DNA from 2 places in the Thermosinus thermophiluss DSM 23256 genome. Region 2 is predicted to be linked to the other one. Evidence: a T-box and tRNA genes for the amino acid it is inferred to sense, from the RefSeq annotation. Region 2 holds a T-box; the other holds one or more tRNA genes.
The links. The T-box of region 2 lies ahead of leuS (leucine--tRNA ligase). A T-box ahead of a tRNA ligase gene usually reads a tRNA of that ligase, here a tRNA-Leu.

Region 1: it has a tRNA-Leu gene. The T-box ahead of leuS (leucine--tRNA ligase) is inferred to sense a tRNA for this amino acid. The anticodon was not compared.

Annotation. Positions count from the first base shown of each region.
Region 1 covers NZ_FNBU01000004.1:17,382-28,004, forward strand. Annotated here, with positions in the region: gene BLQ99_RS03550 (heavy metal translocating P-type ATPase) at 1-495, shown strand, start outside; gene BLQ99_RS03555 (B3/B4 domain-containing protein) at 638-1,339, shown strand; gene cysK (cysteine synthase A) at 1,429-2,367, shown strand; gene BLQ99_RS03565 (polysaccharide deacetylase family protein) at 2,490-3,809, shown strand; tRNA gene BLQ99_RS03570 (tRNA-Arg) at 3,898-3,974, shown strand; tRNA gene BLQ99_RS03575 (tRNA-His) at 4,387-4,463, shown strand; tRNA gene BLQ99_RS03580 (tRNA-Gln) at 4,476-4,551, shown strand; tRNA gene BLQ99_RS03585 (tRNA-Lys) at 4,556-4,631, shown strand; tRNA gene BLQ99_RS03590 (tRNA-Leu) at 4,703-4,785, shown strand; gene BLQ99_RS03595 (bifunctional transcriptional activator/DNA repair enzyme AdaA) at 4,977-5,561, shown strand; gene BLQ99_RS03600 (methylated-DNA--[protein]-cysteine S-methyltransferase) at 5,548-6,060, shown strand; gene BLQ99_RS03605 (hypothetical protein) at 6,711-6,905, opposite strand; gene BLQ99_RS03610 (potassium channel family protein) at 7,010-7,669, opposite strand; gene BLQ99_RS03615 (TrkH family potassium uptake protein) at 7,700-9,061, opposite strand; gene BLQ99_RS03620 (radical SAM/SPASM domain-containing protein) at 9,564-10,623, opposite strand, start outside.
Region 2 covers NZ_FNBU01000026.1:22,995-33,617, reverse strand. Annotated here, with positions in the region: gene BLQ99_RS12795 (cytochrome c biogenesis CcdA family protein) at 1-183, shown strand, start outside; gene BLQ99_RS12790 (metal-sensitive transcriptional regulator) at 220-492, opposite strand; gene BLQ99_RS12785 (HD-GYP domain-containing protein) at 732-1,853, shown strand; gene BLQ99_RS12780 (hypothetical protein) at 1,884-2,276, opposite strand; T-box leader at 2,384-2,594, shown strand; gene leuS (leucine--tRNA ligase) at 2,647-5,127, shown strand; gene BLQ99_RS12770 (DMT family transporter) at 5,248-6,174, shown strand; gene BLQ99_RS12765 (ComEA family DNA-binding protein) at 6,203-6,766, shown strand; gene BLQ99_RS12760 (DNA internalization-related competence protein ComEC/Rec2) at 6,775-9,168, shown strand; gene holA (DNA polymerase III subunit delta) at 9,165-10,199, shown strand; gene rpsT (30S ribosomal protein S20) at 10,240-10,506, opposite strand.

The DNA of each region.
Region 1 (10,623 bases), on a different contig from region 2:
ATGGGGCTGGAAGTCTGGATGATTACCGGGGACAACGAGCGAACGGCCCGGGCGATTGCACGCGAGGTGGGCATTGAAAATATCATGGCCGAGGTATTGCCTGAGGACAAGGCGGAAAAAGTACAGGAACTAAAACTGCAGGGCAAAGTGGTGGGCATGGTCGGCGACGGTATTAATGATGCGCCGGCGCTAGCTACCGCTGATGTTGGTTTTGCCATTGGCACCGGTACGGATGTGGCCATGGAGGCGGCCGATATTACCCTGATTCGCGGCGACCTGCGCGGCATTGTGGCCGCCATTCAGCTTAGCAAGGCCACCATGCGTAATATTAAGCAAAACCTCTTTTGGGCGCTTATCTATAATTCGCTGGGGATTCCGGTCGCTGCGGCCGGGTTTTTGTCGCCCGTTCTCGCCGGGGCGGCCATGGCGTTCAGTTCGGTTTCCGTGGTAGCCAACGCGCTGCGGCTGCGGCGGTTCCGGCCGCAGCTTTCCTAGAATTTTACCTTGAGCACTGTGGGGATTTTTTGTTGCCCGGTGGCAGGAAAGCGGCGGCGTCGGCAAGAACATTTGGGAAAATACGGTATATAGCCCGGCCGGCTGGGAATACTAACGATTATATCAATAGGAGAAGATTGCCATGCGTTTCGAAGTTAGTGAAGATATTTTCCGGCTCTTTCCTACGGCATGTTTCGGCGTCGTCGTGGCCGCGGATTTTCAGCCCCGGGAGCTTGAGACGGTCGCCCGGCTCTTGACGGCGGCGGTGGCAGCGGCGCCGGCCAAATTCCCCGAGGGGGTACGCAGTCACCCGTCAATCCGGGTATGGCGCGAGGCGTTTGCCAAAATGCAGTTAAATCCGAACAAATTTTTAAGCTCGGTGGAAGCGCTTCATACCCGGGTTTATAAATCCGGACAGTTGCCGCAAATTAATCCTGTTGTCGATTTAGTTAACGCCCTTTCGCTTAAGTATGTGCTGCCCATGGGAGCGCATGACCTGGAGCGTATGACCGGGGATATGCGATTGCGGCTTAGCCGTGAAGGCGATGTGTTCACGCCGTTCGGCGAACAACAGGTGGAAGTTGTGCCGCCCGGCGAGATTGTTTACGCCGATGATGTTGAGGTGCGCACCCGCCGCTGGGTGTGGCGTCAGGGCGAAAAAGCGAAGATCGTTGCTGAGTCGCGGTATATCTTTTTCCCGATTGACGGTTTCGCCGATGTTAACAAAGCCGATGTTTTAGCCGCCCGCGATGAGCTAGCCGAGTTCGTCGCCCGGCTGGGCGGCCGGGCAGCCGTGTTTTTCGTCGACCGAGATTGTCCCGTTGCCGAGTGGGACTTAAAGTAAGCGAAAGTATGCCAAGACTTGACTGGTAAATTTCCGTCGGGTTATAATATAAATAAACCGACTGGAATACTAGGAATTAGAGGTGCATTATGGCAAAAATCGCGAAAAATCTAACCGAGCTAATAGGCAATACGCCCCTGCTGGAGCTGGCGAACTATAATGAGCGTCAGGGGCTTAAGGCTCGCCTTGTCGCCAAGCTGGAATATTTTAACCCGTTGGGCAGTGTCAAAGACCGGGTAGGCTACGCCATGATCCAGGATGCCGAAGAACGGGGGCTGCTCCATAAAGACTCGGTCATTATCGAGCCGACCAGCGGCAATACCGGCATCGGCCTGGCCTTTGTCGCCGCGGCCAAAGGCTACCGGCTCATTCTCACCATGCCTGATACTATGAGCGTTGAACGCCGCAGCCTGCTAAAAGCCCTTGGCGCCGAGCTGGTGTTGACGCCGGGCGCGGAAGGGATGAAGGGGGCCATCCGTAAGGCGGAAGAACTGGTGGCAGCATTGCCGAACGCATTTATGCCTCAGCAGTTTCAAAATCCCGCTAACCCCGCTATGCACCGCCGGACGACAGCGGAGGAAATTTGGCGGGACACTGACGGGCAAGTTGACATATTTGTCGCCGGTGTTGGTACCGGCGGTACGATTACCGGCGTAGGCGAAGTGCTCAAGGAACGCAAAGAAGACGTGCGGATTGTCGCCGTAGAGCCCTACGATTCGCCGGTCTTATCGGGGGGGCAGGCCGGTCCCCACAAGCTCCAGGGGATTGGCGCCGGTTTTGTCCCTGCTATTCTCAATACCGGCATTATTGACGGCATTGTTAAAGTAAAAACGGAAGAAGCTTTCGCTGCGGCCCGTGAGTTAGCCAAGGCTGAAGGGCTGCTGGTTGGCATCTCCAGCGGCGCCGCTCTCTTCGCCGCTACCGAACTGGCCAGGCAGCCCGAGAATGCGGGCAAAACGATTGTTGTCCTCTTGCCTGATACAGGTGAGCGGTATTTGTCTACGCCGCTGTTCCAGTACGAAGATTGATTATTCAAGGCCCTGCGCTATGCAGGGCTGGTTTATTTATTAGATTCCGGTTGTACTAAATGGGAACTTGGCGCCATAGACTGTCTATGTGGAGTTTTTTTCAGAATAGGAGATGGCGCCGGTTGAAAAGGTTTATCCTGGTTTTTGGTTTTTTAATGGCCGTCGTATTTACTCAGACAGGAACGGCCGCGCCGCCGGTGGTGGACGGTTGGCCGGTGACTAGCCCCGTCGTGGCTCTGACGGTGGAAAACATCGAGACGGCTCCCGAACTGGAAAGTATCTTAAATTTATGCCGCGACGAAGGGATTGCGGCTACGCTGTTTATCCGGGAACCGGTGATTAGCGCCCAGGCCGCGCTGGTGAAAAAAGGCGTTGCCTTAGGCCTGGAATTTGGCAATTATGGCCGGGAGCGCCGTTATTGGGCGGAGGTGAGCAGCGGGGACATTGCAAAGGAACTGGCTGACGCGGCCAAGGCGCTGGAGACTGCTGCCGGTAAAGCCCCCCAGGTTGTCCGCCCGCCCTTTTATTATTACGAGGACAATTTCCTGCAGGCGGTAGAGCAATACGATCGCGGCGCCGTCGTCGTCAGAGGCCTCGATACCGGCGACTGGACGCTTATGTCGCCCCAGGCTGTTACCGAGTTTGTCATTACATCGGCCAAGGCGGGAACGGTTATTAATGTGAATATAAAGGCGCCGCATGCGGCAGCGGCCTTGCCCGAAGTGGTCAAACAACTAAAAGCCAAAGGGTTTAAAATTACTACCGTCGCCGCCCTCAAGGCGGCGGCCAAGCCAGCCGCGCCGCCGGCTTCTTCGGCTAAATCGTCCGGCCAGCATGGTCTTTATGCCGTAGTGAACAGCGGCCGCGCCGACCGCCCGCTTGTCGCGCTTACTTTTGACGACGGCGGCAGCTACTACCAGGTGCGGGAAATTCTTGACGTCCTCAGGGAGTACAATGCCCGCAGCACCTTCTTCCTCCTCGGCCGCTGGGTGGACGCCAATCCGGAGCTGACGCGCCGCATTTTAGCCGACGGCCATGAGATTGCCAACCATTCTTATTCCCACCCATCGTTTTCCCGGTTGAGCGCCGACGAAATGCGCAGTGAGATAATGTCTACCCAGTATGCGCTGGAGCGGGCGGTCGGCAGCCGCTATACCCACCTGTTTCGCCCGCCCTATGGCGATTATAACGGCACGCTTAGCGCCGTGCTGAACGGGATGGGCTACCGCGCTTTGGTTATGTGGAATGTGGACAGCCGGGACTGGACAGGGGTGTCAGCCTGGAGCATGGCGAATAAAATCCTCAGCCAGGTCTCAGGCGGCGCCATCATTCTCTTCCACCTCCATGGCAGCAACACTGCTGACGCGTTGCGGACAATACTGCCCGAACTGCGCGCCCGCGGCTATAATCCTGTTACCGTGACGGAACTGCTCGCCGGTTAGTGACAGAAACAGAAATTTCCAATTAATAATAAGTTGACAAGATAGGGTAGAGCGGCTATAATAAACAAGTGTCAACAACATCTGCTGTGACTCCGTAGCTCAGTTGGATAGAGCGTTTGACTACGAATCAAAAGGTCGCAGGTTCGAATCCTGCCGGGGTCGCCACTTCAAGCATAACCGCCAAGATCGGCGGTTTTTATTTTTGCCGTAGGTAACTATTTTCTTAATTTACTCGACTCGGACGCCTACTGGTCAGGGGTGTTTTGAAATCATGTAAGGCAAATAACCGGTCAGGGACGCGGTTATTAGTTTGCGAAGGGTAAGCAGGTCGGCGGATGCTGCCGCTTATAAAGCGGTGCCCGGCTTTGCATATGGATGATATATAGAAAAGAAGGCACTAAAAAGGCAGGTGAAACGAACAATTTGTCGCAAAAAGGTCTTGCGACAAGTGGGCAAGTCTGCTATACTTACCATTGTCGTTACTCGCGGCGGCGGCGCGAAGAAAAATAATTAAAGATATGCTTGACATAATTGAGCAAGTCTGATAAAATATACTTCGTCGCGAGAAATGATCATGGTGGCTGTGGTGAAGAGGCCAAACACGGCGGATTGTGGCTCCGTTATTCGAGGGTTCGAATCCCTCCAGTCACCCCACAAGTTTTATATAGGGGCGTAGCCAAGTCGGTAAGGCACGGGACTTTGACTCCCGCATGCGTTGGTTCGAGTCCAGCCGCCCCTGCCAGTGTGACCCACTAGCTCAGTAGGTAGAGCACCTGACTTTTAATCAGGGTGTCGATGGTTCGAGTCCATCGTGGGTCACCATTTATTTGTGTGAGGAAAATTGACAGGTATTAGCCGTCTGTGATATGATATTGACACATCTAAGTTAGTATGCGGGCGTGGCGGAATTGGCAGACGCGACGGACTTAGGATCCGTTGGGCAACCGTGGGGGTTCAAGTCCCTTCGCCCGCACCAATATAGAGCGATAAGGTTTCACGGTATTTTAGCCGTGAAGCCTTTTTTATTTATACAGCAAATGAGCAACAATGCGACAGTGGTAAGGAGCGAGGAATTGCATAGCATAAATTCGGACGAAATATTTTCGGCTTTATGGTATGATAAAAACGTATTAACCAAAGTGCAGCTTTCTTACGCGGGGTGAGAGCATGACCAAGCTGTCGGAAACCAAGATGTGGGAAGCCGTTGCGGCGAATGATGCCCGGTATGATGGCGCGTTCTACTACGCCGTAAAAACGACTGGGATCGTGTGCCGCCCCTCATGTAAGTCCAAAGTTCCCAACCGCGAAAATGTAGTCTTTTTTACGAGTCTGGATGAGGCCCTTCATGACGGCTTTCGCCCATGCAAAAGGTGCCGCCCTGATCTAGGGGCGCATTACCGCCCGGAAGAAGATATTGTCGAGTTGGCTTGCCGACTGCTACGGGGCGAATATCACAACCCGGATATACTTGCGGAATTACCCGAACGGATAGGGATTAGTTTTTTTCATTTTCAGCGCTTATTTAAGAGAGTCACCGGCTGTACGCCCAAGGAATATTTACGGCGCATCCGGATAGACAAAGCCGCAGAGCTGTTAGCGCACAGTTCTCTGAATAATACCGATATTTGCTTAACCGTCGGTTTTAGGAGCGTTTCCGGTTTTTATACGGCATTTCGTCAACACATGGGCCTGCCGCCCAAAAAATACCGGAAAGTCAGGGAGATAGGGGAATTGCGCCATGATTGTCTATGACGCAGTGCAAACACCGTTGGGTCCTGTATATGTAGCCGTGGATGATATAGGGGTATGCAAGGTAGCCATAGACAGTAGGGATTGGCAAGAGTACATAGGCAGTACCGGGTGTCAGCGGGACAGTGCCCGGTGCGATTTTGCCATTCGTCAGTTAAAGGAGTATTTTTTGCGGCAGCGGCGCCGGTTTGACGTTCCTTTATCCATTGCCGGGACCGATTTTTGCCGGCGGGTATGGGAAGTGCTAAGTTCAATACCGTACGGTGAGGTACGGACATATGCCGATATTGCCGCGGCGATCGGCCAGCCCCAGGCTTGTCGGGCAGTTGGTCTGGCCAATTTTAAAAATCCTTTGCCCATATTTATACCGTGTCACCGGGTAGTGGGGAAAAATGGAGGGTTAGTTGGTTATAAGGGGGCACGTACCGATTTTAAGCGGTATTTGCTACAGCTTGAAAATGCGTTAACGCCGGAAAATGGGGGGGAAATGGGGATAAATTAGAGCTTGGACGGTGGAAGGCTGAAAGCTATGGGAATGCTTATTGCAATTAACGTTCCGACGGAATTTTCTCATCTGCCTTTCTGGTAGATGACGTGGGCTTGCAGAATGCAATAAAAAGGCGATTGAAGCGGGATGTCAAGCACACGGTTGACGAGATTAGAAAGCTGGCCGGCCAATGTCGAGGATGGGAAGCATATGCTACTTTTTATTTATGGCGAACGCTGTTTGGCGACTAATACCAAGCCCGTACGGTTAAGCCAATATCTTCTGCCTTTTGCCGGCAAAATGAGAAGGCCTCCGGTTTTGTCCGGAGGCCTAAATTGTCATTTCACCTTTTGTTGCTGATTATCCTCATACACTTTGCGTATATGGTCTTTGGTCCAGTGGCCGGTAGGCTCAAGCATATTTTTTTCCTGGGGGTTGTCAGAGGGGGATTCACGGCGGCAGTCGGTTTTATCCACGCAAATTTCATGGACAGGTCGGCGGTAAGGGCACATATTTGGGCACCTCCTGATTTTATGCTCGAGAATTTAGGGGCTTTCCGTCGCCGTATATAGGTGGAAAGGCTTTGGGGCGTTTGGCTAGCCGGTGGCGGTGTTTTACCGGACGCTGCCAAAAAAGCTGCCCATGGGAGGGCAGCTTTTTGGCGATTATTCGTAATCGTTGTTGGCGTCAGCTTTGGCCGTCAGTGTGCCGTATTCGGATTTACTGGCTTTTTGTTTGCCGGTAGCTTTGGTGTTAGTGGGTGAGGCGTTCGACGACGAATAGTCGGCATTAACGTCTTGCGTCGCCGTCAAGGTGCCGTACTTGGATTTGCTGGTTTGCAGTTTTTGTTTGTCCGCCATGTTCTTGGACGACCTCCTTTGTGATTTTGTTTGGGGTCCATTATTTATTTTCGTACAGAATGACGGACAAATACCTGGAAGTTTCAGCATAAATGTATTAATTATTATTCCAGTTCTTCCAATTTTTGCAGACCGCCGTTACGGCCTACGACAATGAGGACATCGCCGGCTTGAATTTTTTCCCCGGGATTAGGCGGGACGATAATTTGATCACCGCGCTTGATGGCTACGACGTTGGCGTCATATTTTTCCCGCAGCCGCGCTTCGGCCAATGTTTTACCCACCAGGCAGCGGGGCGCACTGGTCTCGATGAGGCTGAGGTCGGGCGACAGTTCGATATAATCAAGGACGTTGGTCGAGACAAGGTTGTGCGCTACCCGCTGTCCCATATCCCGTTCGGGATACACTACCCGGTCGGCCCCGATTTTTTCCAGCATTTTACCGTGCAGTTCATTGCGGGCCTTGGCGACAATGTATTTTACGCCCAAGTCTTTTAATAGCAGCGTGGTCAAGACATTGGCCTGGATATCTTCGCCAATGGCTACGACGACAACGTCAAAGTTGCGGATGCCCAGTGCCTTAAGCGAATTTTCGTCGGTTGTATCGGCGATGTAGGTATGAGTAACCTCGTCGGCAACTTGTTGGACCCGTTCCTCTTTGGTATCGATAGCCAGCACTTCATAACCCAGCCGGGAAAGCGTACGGGCAACACTGGTGCCGAAACGGCCAAGGCCAATAACGGCGAAACTTTTATTCCTTTTCATAATATAATACCTCTCTTGTCTGTAACGATATTAACCGATAATAACCCGGCCTTCCGGCAGCTGCAAAGCGCCTTTGCGCGCCCGCAGGGCGATAGCCAGGGCCAGCGTCACCGGCCCCACGCGACCGGCGAACATGGTGAGTATAAGCCAGAGTTTGCCGGCGACAGTCAGTGTCGGCGTGATACCTGTTGACAAGCCTACCGTACCGAAAGCGGAGACAACCTCGAACAACACGTTCAAAAACGGCGCCTGTTCAGTCACGGTTAGCGCCAACGTGACCAAAATGACAAGCAGCGCCGACAAAAAGACGACCGTGAAGGCTTTATAAACGGTAGCTACCGGAATGCGGCGCTGAAAAACTTCAACGTCATTTTTGCCGCTGATTTGGGCAGCGATGGCGAGAACCAATACGCCAAACGTTGACGTTTTAACCCCGCCACCGGTTGAGGCCGGTGAAGCACCGATAAACATTAAGATGATCAGGAAAAACAGGGTGCCGCTTTCCAGCTTACCGATATCGAGCGTGTTGTAGCCGGCGGTGCGGGGCGTCACGGACTGAAAGTAGCTGGCGAGAAGTTTGCCTTGCCAGTTTAGGCTGCCGAGGGTGGCGGGATTATTCCATTCCAGCAGGAAAATTACCGCCGCTCCGAAGATGATGAGAAAAGCGGACACGGATAGCACAAGCTTGGTATGGAGCGAAAACTTGTTGAAGCGGCGGTTGTCCCACACGTCGGCAATGACGGTGAAGCCGATGCCGCCAAGAATAATGAGCATGGTAATGACGATATTGACGGTTATATCATCCACATAACCGGTCAGACTGCGAAAGTCGCCGAACAGGTCAAAGCCGGCATTGCAAAAGGCGGAAATGGCGTGCCAGTATCCGTAGTAGATGCCTCGCGGACCATAATCGGCAAACCACCGGATGGCGAGAATGGTCCCGCCGATCAGTTCAATGATGAACGTGGTCTTCATGACATAGATCATCAGGCGCACCACGCCGGCCATTGTGAACTGGTTGAGTGCTTCCTGAATTATGAGCCGCTCGCGGAGCTGAATTTTCTTGCCGATCAGCAGCGCGATCAAGGTAGCCATGGACATGATGCCCAGGCCGCCGATCTGAATTAAACTGATAATGACCAGTTGCCCGAACAATGACCAGTGGCTACCGGTGTCCACCACCACCAGACCGGTAACACATACGGCGGAAGTGGCGGTAAAGAGAGCGTCAACGAACGGCGTGGGTTTACCGCTGGCCGACGCTAGGGGGGTGGTCAGCAGCAGGGCGCCGACGAAAATTAAGCCGGCAAACCCCAGCACCAGCACCTGGTAGGGGGTCAGCCGCCATTTCGCTATGTCTAGCAGGTCGTCGGTTCTTGGGTCAATACTCAAAATGATTCCTCCAACAAACATGGATTGGTGAATGGAAAAATAACTCATCATAACCGGGGTTCTATCCGCTCATTTTAATATTCCTCCATACTTTGTGAAATATAAAAAAGCCGGCGCGGACGAAGTGCTAACCCTCTGGCCTAGCGCCCCACGCACCGGCTTACAAACTCGCGGGACCAAAACCCCGTGGCTTGTCTCCAGACATGCTGCGACAATAGTCTTGACGGTTCTTTAGTTTATGCCTTAATATCCACGATATGCCCTGTCGAGCGGCCTGAGGCCAGGCGGGCAGAGACTAAAATGCAAGCAAAAAGAAAAACCGCAACGGTTATTTTACCGTAGCTAATTTGGCCTTGTAGTCTCGTGCAGCAGTCTAAATAGATTATAGCGCAACAATAGCAGAAAGAAAGTTCTGTTTTAACGGGCAAAGACACTGTTTTAGGTAGCGACGGGCGGAAAATGAAAAAAAAAACAGGCCCGTCGCTCCTTTTGACGCAATTCCTCACTCTTTAATCGTTTTCCATTTTCCGGTATAAGGGTTATAGTCGCAATCATTAGAGCAGGCGAGCCAACGTTTGGCGGTATCGCTTCCCTGGGCCAGCGGACGGCAATCGGTGCAGGCGTAGCGATATTCGCAGTCCTGGCACTTTTCCACCTGGTCTTTAGTGGTGCGCCAGCATTGCTGTAGTTTTTGACCTGCCAGGATGGTAGCCAGTGATTGGCGAAGAATATTGCCGCATATCTGGTCGCGCGCGAAAATGCAGGGGATGACGTCACCGGCGGCGGTAATGGCAATTTTACCGGCTAAACAAGAGTGATAACACTGGGCCCGGAAAAAGCTTTCCTCATCGGTGAAAAAGGGCGGTCTGACGGGAGGTTTTTGGTATTTGTCCGGCAGCAGCTTGCTATTGTCACCGCGGCCAGTGGGGCGAACGACGTCAGGCGGCGTTACTTCCACGCCTAATTCTTCGCATAGTTTCATAATGTTTTCGGCTTCTTCCTCATTGGCTTTCATAATAATGGAAGCGATGCGCAAAGGTACACCGGCGGCCAATAGTTTACGGACGGCGGCCATCGTCTGATTGAAGCTGCCGGGGTTTAAGGTGACGCGGTCATGGACGGCGGCATTGGCGGCGTAAATGGTCGTGGCAATACTGATTTGGTTGTCTTTAACAAACTTTACACAGTCGTCGTCAATGAGGGTGGCGTTCGTAAAAATTTCAATGATTTCATAGCCGTCCTGGCGGGCGCGCTGGGCTAACTCTTGCCATCGGGGGTAGAGCAGCGGCTCGCCGCCGATAAATTGAATGGCCGTGGCTCCGGCCTGCCTGGCTTCGGTAATAAGGGACAGCCAGCGGTCATGGGGCACGGCGTCGTAGTCGGCACAGGGGCCGCTGGTAGCGTAGCAGTGCAGGCAGCGGTTATTGCAGCTTGCGGTGAGTTCTAGCCAGAGAAATTCTAACTTGGGCGGCGCGACTTGCGGCGGTGCCGGACGCTCGGCCGGTTGGCTCAGGTAAAATGAGCCCAGACCCATGGCCGTTAGCTTGTCGAGAAATGCCAGC
Region 2 (10,623 bases):
TTTTGCCTGCCATTTATCGCCCTCGCGCTGCTATTCAACAGCTATTTACATAAAGTTCGTCATCTGTACCAATGGCTTCCGGCCATTCAACGCGCAGCAGGCATAATCTTAATTATTGTCGGCTGTTTTATCTATTTTGATTGGCTGCAAAAAGGTTTTGGTTTTATCTGGAATTTGCTTTAACCCAAATAGAAACCACCCCCGGACGGGTGGTTTTTACTACTTTAAGAAGGTAATTATTTGTCTGACAATCTGGTCAATTTTCTGCCGGTCTTCCGGAGTGGCGTCTGGGCTGTTGAGCAAACACTCGACAGCATTGTTTTCGAGAATAAAGATGCCAATTTTTTCGATGGAAGAACGGATTGCGGAAAGCTGAATCAAAATATTGCTGCACGACTGCTCTTCCTCGACCATGCGCTCAATGCCGGCGATATGGCCTTTGACGTTGCGCAGCCGGTTCAACACCTCAGTGCGGACGGATGCATTCACCATAGGCGGACACCTCTTCCTTCTCCCCAGGGGGGGTGGGTTAGTTACATTATAAAAGATTTGGTGTAAATATGCAAACAAGTTACCCGGGCCCAACTACCGGGGCTAGAGAAAGTTTCTGCGGGAGGGGCTTAAGGCGCCGTTTTTTACCATTTTTTCACCGCCTGCTCTAATTCGGGACATGCGCCGCACCCATATAAGTTACATAAAATGTAGTAAATATATTATTAGGGGGTGCCCTAATGTTAATGCGGCTGCATCGTCCCTTGCTATTTTTTGTCGTTATCTTCGCAGTGGCCAACGTTTTCCATGTTGTCGTGGCCGTTACCGCGGGCGATGCCATTAGTTCTACCAGTTATCTCTTAAGCACCGGCGCTTTGCTGATTATTACGCTCTATGTCGTGCATACGCAGAGCGAATTGGGGCAGGCACAGAAAAAAATCGCAGTTTACCGGGAGCTGTGGACGCGGTTGCCGTTTGCTGCTCTAATCACCAAACAGGGACAACCCGAATTGGTGAACGACAGCTTTACGCAACTATGTTTGCCTGACGGCGGTGATGCGGTGAAGTGTCACAATTCGGACTTGTTGTGTCCATTTACGGAATGCCTTGTTGAGAAAGCTTTGGCTATGGGCGAAACGCAGGTAAGGGAAGAGCGGCTTGATGATGCCAAAGGCGACAGCAAGTTTGTCCGGCGCTACGCCATTCCTGTTGTTTTGGGCAAACAGTGTCACTATGCCGCCGAAATTGTTCTTAATTTGACGCCGCAAAGCCTGATGGCTGCCAACCGGGAGCAAGACTATCGCCAGATGCTTACAATCTTAGTGAATATGTTTGAAATGAAGGACCCCTATGGCCAGGGACATTCGCAAACAGTCTGCAATCTGGCGCAGGAGTTGGGGGCGGCTCTTAATTTAACGCCGGAGGATATGGAAGTGCTGGCCACGGCAGCGATTCTCCACGATATCGGCAAGATCGTTATTCCCGCCAATATTCTTAGCAAAATGGAACCACTTACCGGGGATGATTATGCGATCATCCGCCGCCATCCGATTGTCGGCGCCGATATTGTGGAGGGTATCGCCGCTTTTCAGGCAGCGGCGCCCATTATTCGTCATCACCACGAGCGTTATGATGGCCAGGGCTATCCGGACGGTCTGTGTGGCGAGGAAATTCCGCTGGGCTCCCGTATTCTGTCAGTGGTTGACGCTTTTGACGCCATGACGGTGGGACGGACCTACCGGGGAAAAGCCGATGTAAATACGGCCATCGATAATATTATCCGGGAAAAGGGCCGGCAGTTTGATCCGGTTGTGGTGGATGCATTTACGGCCTTGGTCAAAACCGGGCGGAACCAGAAATAAAGCCCGCTAATTGCGGGCTTCTACATAATATCATATCGTTTTTGACCATTCGGCGAATTTGGCGAGGAGTTCGCTGCGAGCCGTTTCCACTTCTGTACCGTGCCATTCCTGCCCTGTATCGCCGTCATACCATACGTCTTTCTGCGCAAAGGCGCCGGTAGGATAGAGTTTTTCGCGAATTGCCGCGTGCATGCCGTCCAGCATGCTTTGCTTTAGTGTCTTACGGGTTATTCTGGTTCCGGTTTTTTCCGTCGTCTTGATTTCAAGCCCACTGTTTCCCAAGTCAATTTCGACATGGCTAAGCAGCTTGCCCTGTTGACTGGCGGCGGCAATGGCCTTTTTGGCCGCGGTGATGGCGTCGCTGCGGCTGATATTATCATCGGCGACGGTAACCCGGACGGTGCCAATAATTAACTTATACATAATCCACCTCCCCTGCAATCATTTTATGAATGAATTTCCGCCTTAGAACTCCCTGAAAACCAGTGGTTTTGTTGACTTTTGTTTTACGCTGCTATATAATGGTAGACGATAATCCAAAGACGCAGGGTAGTAAGCACATAAAGATAGTCCAGAAAGTTGGCGGATGATGCGAGCCAACCTATCGGTGTGCTGAACTCACTGCCGAGGAGCGGTCGTGAAGGGAATTAGCGACTGACGGCTGACCGGCGTTAACGGTTCTAGAGCGGGCAGCGATAGCTGCCAAACAGGGTGGTACCGCGAACTAGTTTCGTCCCTGGCTGCATCAGCCGTGGGGCGTTTTTTAATATACAAATTCAGACAGGAGGTCAGCATGAACGAACGCTACAACCCCCGTGAAATTGAAGCAAAATGGCAAAAGGTTTGGGCAGAGGAAAAAGCTTTTGCCTGTGAAATGAACCGGCAAAAGCCGGAGTATTATGTGCTCGAGATGTTTCCATATCCTTCCGGCAACTTGCATATGGGCCATGTACGCAACTATTCCATTGGCGACGTGATTGCCCGTTTTAAAATGATGCAAGGCTATAATGTCCTGCATCCCATGGGTTGGGACGCTTTTGGCATGCCGGCGGAAAACGCCGCTATCAAACACGGCATTCATCCCGCGAAATGGACATGGGACAATATTGCTAATATGCGGCGGCAGCAACAGGAACTCGGCCTCTCTTACGACTGGGACCGGGAAGTGGCGACCTGCCATCCCGATTACTATCGCTGGACGCAATGGCTGTTTCTGCTTTTTTACCATCGCGGTTTAGCTTATAAAAAGAAGGCAGCGGTTAACTGGTGCAATGACTGCAACACGGTACTGGCCAATGAACAGGTGGTAGACGGACGTTGCTGGCGGTGCGATTCCGTAGTCGTCAAAAAAGAGCTTGAACAATGGTTCTTTAAGATTACCGACTATGCTGACCGGCTGCTCGAAGACCTCAAAGAGCTCAAGGGCTGGCCGGAGCGGGTAAAAGTTATGCAGGAAAACTGGATTGGCCGCAGCGAAGGGGTTGAATTCAGCTTCGACGTTCCTGAAGCGGGTGAGAAGATCACGGTTTACACTACGCGTCATGATACCGCCTTCGGGGTGACGTATGTGGTCTTGGCCCCCGAGCACCCGCTGGTGGACAAGCTGATCGCCGGCAAGCCGCATGAACGCGAAGTGCGTGCCTTTATCGAGCGCATCCGCAATATGAGCGAAATTAACCGGACTTCCGCCGAAACGGAAAAAGAGGGAATATTTACCGGCGCTTATGCCGTCAATCCGTTCAATGGCGAAAAGGTGCCCATTTGGATTGCCAACTATGTTCTTGTGGATTACGGTACGGGAGCCGTTATGGGTGTCCCGGCCCACGATGAACGGGACTGGCAGTTTGCGACCAAATATAATCTGCCCAAACGCATCGTTATCCAGCCTAAGGGTGCTGAATTGGATCTGGCAAGCATGACCGGCGCTTATGACGGTCCAGGGGTGATGGTTAATTCCGGGCAGTTCACCGGCCTGGACAACGAGGCGGGCAAAGCAGCCATCGCCGACTGGTTGGAGGAGAAAGGTCTGGGCAAGCGGCGTATCAATTACCGGCTGCGCGACTGGTTAGTATCCCGTCAGCGTTATTGGGGCGCGCCTATCCCGATTATTTATTGCCCCGAATGCGGCGTGGTGCCTGTTCCCGAAGAGGATTTGCCGGTAATGCTGCCGGAGAATGTCAGCTTTGCAACCGGCGCCGTTTCCCCACTGGCCCAGGTGGAAGAATTCGTCAACTGTACTTGTCCGCGGTGCGGCGGTAAAGCCCGCCGGGAGACAGATACCATGGATACTTTCATTTGCTCTTCCTGGTACTACTACCGCTATACCAGCCCGCACAGCGATACTGAGGCCTTTAATCCGGCCAAAGCCAATTATTGGATGCCCGTGGACCAATACATCGGCGGCATTGAGCATGCCATATTACATTTATTGTATTCGCGCTTCTTTACCAAGGTGCTTAAGGATGCCGGGCTTATTAATGTGAACGAGCCCTTTAAGAATTTGCTGACTCAAGGCATGGTTATCAAAGACGGCGCCAAAATGTCGAAGTCGAAAGGTAATGTTGTATCGCCGGAGGAAATCATCGGCAAATACGGCGCTGATACGGCCCGACTCTTTATCCTCTTTGCCGCCCCGCCGGAAAGAGACCTGGAGTGGAGCGACCAGGGCGTGGAAGGGGCCTTCCGGTTCCTAGGACGGTTGTGGCGGATTGTCCATCACTACGCGCCTGTTGCCGCCGCTGCTGACGAAAGTTATGACCCCGCGGCCCTTGGCCCGGCAGAACGCGAGCTGCGGCGGGTACTGCACAGTACGATTAAAAAAGTTACGGAGGATATTGGGGAACGCTTCAATTTCAATACTGCCATCAGCGCCATTATGGAACTGGTAAACGCGTTATACGCCTTCCGGGAGCAGACAGCGGCGCCCAATCCCGGCCTGGTGCGCGAAGCCCTTTCTGCCCTTCTCCGGCTGCTCGCGCCTTTTGCCCCACATATTACCGAAGAACTGTGGAGTCAGACCATTGCCCAGGGCAGTGTTCATAAGCAGGCATGGCCCGGTTTTGATCCGGAAGCCATCAGGGTTGACGAAGTGGAAATCGTTTTGCAAATCAACGGTAAAGTGCGGGATAAAATCAAGGTTCCCGTCGGTCTGGACGCGAAAGAACTGGAAACAATTGCTCTGGCGCAGGAGCGGGTAAGGGCGTTGGTAGCGGACAAACAAATTGTGAAAGTGATTTGTGTGCCGCAAAAACTGGTGAACATTGTGGTAAGATAAAATATTTGCCGGCCTGGTTGTTACCAAGCCGGCATTTTTACTTTTAATTTTTTACTTAAGAGGAAGATTTAGCCATCTATAACGAATAAAGTAGCTTGCAATGCTTCAGGAGGTATGGCTTTGAATGCACAGACAGTCGGGGTTCTGATGATAATATTTTCGGCCTGCGGTTTTGCCACCCTGGCCATCTTTATTAAAATTGCATATGCGGCCGGCGCCAATACGGTCACCGTTTTGGCCTATCGCTTTGCGATCGCTTCGCTGCTTTTTTGGGCCATCATCCGGCTATGCGGCCTTGACTTTCGGGTAACCGGCAAGCAGGCCGTGCAGCTTTGCTTACTGGGGGGCATTGGCTATGATCTTATGTCAACACTATTTGCCCTTACGGTACTTTACTTGCCGGCCAGCCTTGCCGGAATAATTTTATATACTTATCCGGCGTTGGTCAGTATCTTGTCCTATCTAGTCGGGGACGAGGTGCTCAGCTGGCGAAAGGTGGGGGCGTTGATTATTTGTTTTACCGGTCTCGTACTGGTGCTCGGCGTATCCTTGACTGGTCTTAACATAACTGGCGCCGCATTTGGTCTTGGTTCAGCCTTGGTTTATTCCTGTTATATTGTTGCCGGCAACCGGCTGCTCAAAGGGATTGATCCGCTGGTATCCACTGTCTACGTTTGCACAGCGGCGGCTGTTGTCTTTATGATCGGCGGTACCCTTAGCGGCACCCTTATGTGGAAGCTTTCGCTGCAAGGTTGGCTTGCCATTTTTGGGATTGCCGTTTTTGCAACTTGTATTGGGATTCTCGGCTTTTTTGCCGGCATGTACCGGATAGGCGCGACCAATGCTTCTATTATCAGCACTTTTGAACCGGTAATTACGGTGCTGTTATCTGCCTTGTTACTGGGAGAAAGGATTACGGTTATGCAGGGCCTTGGCGGCCTGCTTATTCTTGCCGGAGTGCTTGTCCTGCAACTAACAGGGGGCTCGCGCGCTGGTGCTAAAATAAGTGACGAAAGAGGAAATATGGATAAATTTGGAGAAATATAGCTGCATTATCGCCAAGGGGGAAGGGTAAGTGGACGGGGTGCAGAAACGGCTGGTCATTATCTTGCTGATGGCAGCGTTGATTGTTGCCGGCAGTTTTTATCATTACTGGCAAAAGACTACGGTAACGGAAACGGTCGCCGGTGGGCCGGTTGTGACGGCCCAATCACGGACAGACGAGGTAGTCATTTACGTCAGTGGTGCGGTGAATAAACCCGGTGTTTTCAAGATGGCGGCCGGGGGACGGGTATTGGATGCCGTGAATTACGCGGGCGGGCTCGCCGCTGGGGCCGACAGTACCCGGATAAACCTGGCCCAGCCATTAAAAGACGGAATGCATGTTCATGTGCCGACAGTAGTGCTGGCGGCCGGACCCGGCGGATCTAACCCAGCCGGCAGTGCCGGCAAGGTGAACGTCAACACGGCCAGCGCTACCGAACTGGACAAACTGCCAGGGATCGGGCCGGCGCTGGCCCAGCGGATTATAGACTACCGCCAAAGTATCGGCGGTTTTAAGGATCTGGAAGAAGTAAAGAAAGTGCCGGGAATTGGCGAAGCCAAATTTAATCAAATTAAAGATAAAATTTCTTTGTAACGCGAGCGATGCGGAATCTTACGCTTTTCATAACTGCCGCGTTTGCTGCCGGAATATGGGCAGCTGATCTAGCCAACTGGCCCTGGCCGGTACTGGCTATTTCCTTTATTGCGTTCTTGCTGGCTGCTGCCTGGCAGGCAAGCCGCAGCCCCGCCCGTGCGGCCTGGCTGCTGGCCGGGCTGTTTTTTGTGGCCGGGATCGTCCGCTTTCTGCATGCCGATATGCTGCCGGCGAATGATATCAGCCGCTATGCCGGAAACAGCGTGGTCTTATCCGGTATGGTCGCCGAACCGCCGCGCGTAACGCCGGTCGGCGACGACCAGGTGAAAGTGCGGTACCGCCTGGAGACCGAGTCGGTTCAAACGGAGCAGGATTGTAAAACGGTTAGGGGCGGCATTATCGTGACCGTCCGCCAGCCGGCGAACCAGAAGGTGGCGGGATACGGCGACAAGATTACTGTTTCCGGGATAATAGCTGCGCCCCGCGGCTATCAAAATCCCGGTGCCGCTGATTGGGCAGCCGCGCTTAAACGTCAGGGCATTACGGCAATACTCCTTTCTCCCGGCAAAGTGGTAGTTACACCGGCGCCGGCTTTATCCTGGCACGGGCGGCTACATGCGTGGCGCCAGGCGCTGAAAGGGCAAATCGCCGCCGCCTTGCCGCCCGGCGATGCGGCGATTCTTACCGGGCTTGTTTTTGGCGGCTATGAGGGAATCAAGAAAGAAGTCATTGCCGACTTCGCCGCAACCGGCATAATCCATATTTTATCGGTATCGGGAACACATATCGCTTTAGCGGCCGGGGTAGCCCTGTGGCTGGGCAGGGTACTCAGGTTACGCCCACGTTTTAGTGCCGCCCTGGCGGCGGTGACGGTTCTTTTTTATATGATGCTGGCGGGCCTGGTTCCACCGGTGGTCCGTTCGGGTTTGATGGGACTAACGGCGTTAGCGGCGCTGGCCGCCGGCCGGGAACAGGATGCGCCCACGGCATTGTCCTTATCGGCTCTGGCTATGCTAGCCGTTCAACCTGCCCTGCTTTATGATATCAGTTTTCAACTGTCGTTCGCCGCTACGGCCGGACTGGTTTTTCTTTACCGTAAGACCTTGACGGTATTGACCTCATTTTTACCGGGGGTGCTGGCCGGGCCGTTTGCGGTGACGCTGGCGGCCCAGCTAGGCGTACTGCCTTTTCTGGCCTGGTATTTCAATACTTTGTCCTTAAGCGCTTTTCTCGCCAATCTTATCATTGTTCCCCTTGTGGAGGGTGTAGTAATTTTGGGTCTGGCGGCATGCCTGGTCAGTCTGTTTACCGGCTGGGGAGCAAAAGTCCTCTTGGCCTTGTGCGGGCTGGCAATCGGCGCCGTGGTGCAGCTGGCCGCATTTTTGGCCGCTATGCCCGGCGGTGTTGTTTATCTGCCGCCCTTTACAATTTGGGCCGGTCTCATATATTATTTTTTTATAGCCTGGGTGTACGGGTACCGGTTTGGCATTTTGCCATCCCTGCCGGCGGTGGTACGGCAGTGGCCCCAGGCGGTCGCAGTGGCTGGCCTGGTGGCCGCTGTCTGCCTTGCTGTTGCTTTGTGGTATCCCCGACCCGTCAGGGTCCATTTTATCGATGTTGGGCAGGGTGATGCTACTTTAATAACAACGCCGCACCGGCGGGCCATATTAGTAGATACCGGTGGCAAAAGCGGCGATGTCGACGGTTTTGACGTCGGTGAACAGGTGGTGCTGCCTTATCTTCGCCATCACGGCATCCGGGCTCTTGATTATCTGATTTTGACCCATGGCCATAGCGATCACGCCGGCGGCGCTGCCGCTATCGCTGCGTCCCTGCCGGTCAGAACGGCCCTGGTGGCGCAAGAGGAGCGGATTTCGCCGGCGATGCAGGCTTTTCTGAGGGGCAAGAAAGCCGCGGTTGCCGTTCCGGCCTTTACCGGGCAAAATATTATTATCGACGGTGTTTCCCTAACAGTTGTTCATGCGCCGGTTGGCGGCGCCGCCAGGAATGAAGCTTCCGTTGTCGTCCGGGTGGATTACGGTCGTCATAGTTTTTTGCTTACCGGCGATCTGGAAAAGGCGCAGGAGACGGTCCTGGTAGCCAGTGGTCTCGCGCCCTGCAGCGTTTTAAAAGTCGGACACCATGGTTCGAAAACGTCAACCTCACCGGAATTTCTCGCCGCCCTGTCGCCACAGTATGCCGTAATATCCGTTGGTTATCAAAACCGTTTTGGGCACCCGCACCCGGAGACGCTGGCCCGCCTGGACAGCCAGGGCGTCAAAGTTTACCGTACGGATCGGGATGGTGCCGTATTATTTACTACAGATGGCAAGACGCTTACGGTGAGTGCTTATGCAAGCAATGGCCCTGCAGCCGGCCCAAATAGGGGAGGACAGCGATGAATTATCAAGAAGCAGTGCGGCAGATCCGGTCAGGCCGGGTGCTGCCGGTTTATCTTTTGCACGGCGAGGAAGTCTACCTTGCCCGGGAGATAGAAGCGGCTATTATAAACACCGCTCTATCGCCGGCGGAGCGGGAAACCAATCTCATTATATTTGATGGCGACCCGGCGCCGGCCGAATTGACGGCCGTGGTGGAAACGGCGCCATTTTTGGGCGGCAAAAATGTCGTAGTCGTCAGGGAAACGGCTTTGTTCCGGGCCGGTCGCAAAAATACCGACGAAGGCGACGTTGGCGACCGCGATGCCGAACGTATCCTCAGGTTGGTACTTAACTTGCCGGAATACACCCTGCTTATTTTTCAGACAACCGAGAAGGCGGATAAACGGCGTAAATTGTTCAAAGCCATAGAAGAACGAGGGGCAGCGGTCGAACTTGCGCCGCTAAAGGTAAAGGAACTGCGCGGATGGCTCGTAGACAAGCTGGCGGCAGCGGGCAAGAAGATCGCCCCTGATGCCTTGGAACACCTTTTGGCGGCGGTTAGTATGATGCCGCAGGTATCGCTCGGTTTTTTAGCGGGGGAACTTGCCAAACTTGCCTTGTATACAGAGAACCGCACGGTGATTACGCGCCAGGATTTGGCGGAAGTTCTGTCAGCCGTACCAGAAGTTTCCGTTTTTGCGCTCGTTGACGCTATAACCCAGAAACAGGTCAGCAAGGCCCTTTCATTATTATCCGACCAATTGGCAATAGGCGAGCACCCGGTGCGGTTAGTGGCTCTTTTGGCCCGCCAGGTGAGGATGCTGTGGCAGGCCAAAGAATTAGCCGAAAAGGGGTTGGGGGCGCGCGAGATCGCGGAAAAACTGGGTATTCATCCCTTTGTAGGCGAAAAACTTGCTCGCCAAAGCCGGCAGTTTACCGTCGGGCGTCTGAAGGAAGCGGTCGTGGCATTAGCGGCCGCGGACCGCGCTTTTAAGTCCGGCCGGGCCGGCGCTTTTAGCTTGGACAAGATTATAATCGATTTATGCCGATAAATAATAAAATCCCTGTTCTTCTAGGAACAGGGATTTCGTATTATTGGGCCAGTGCGTTAACTTTTTGCGCCAGACGAGATTTCTTCCGGGCCGCGGCATTTTTATGAATAACGCCTTTAGCGGCGGCTTTGTCGATTATGCTGCTGGCTTTGGTCAGGAGGGTTTTAGCCTCTTCTACTTGGCCGGCTTGAACCGCTTCGGCAACTTTGCGGGAAATGGTACGAATAGCGGTTTTCACCGGGAAGTTGCGGGCGCGGCGTTCCGCATCGGTTTTTACGCTGCGAATGGAAGACTTGATATTCGGCAAGTGTTTCACCTCCTTTGACCGTGTCGCTTAAAACATTTTAGCATGGACAAAACTAAAATGCAAGCAACAATTCCCAGACTACACAAAATTCTCTCCAGGTCCTTGGTGTTAGCATAG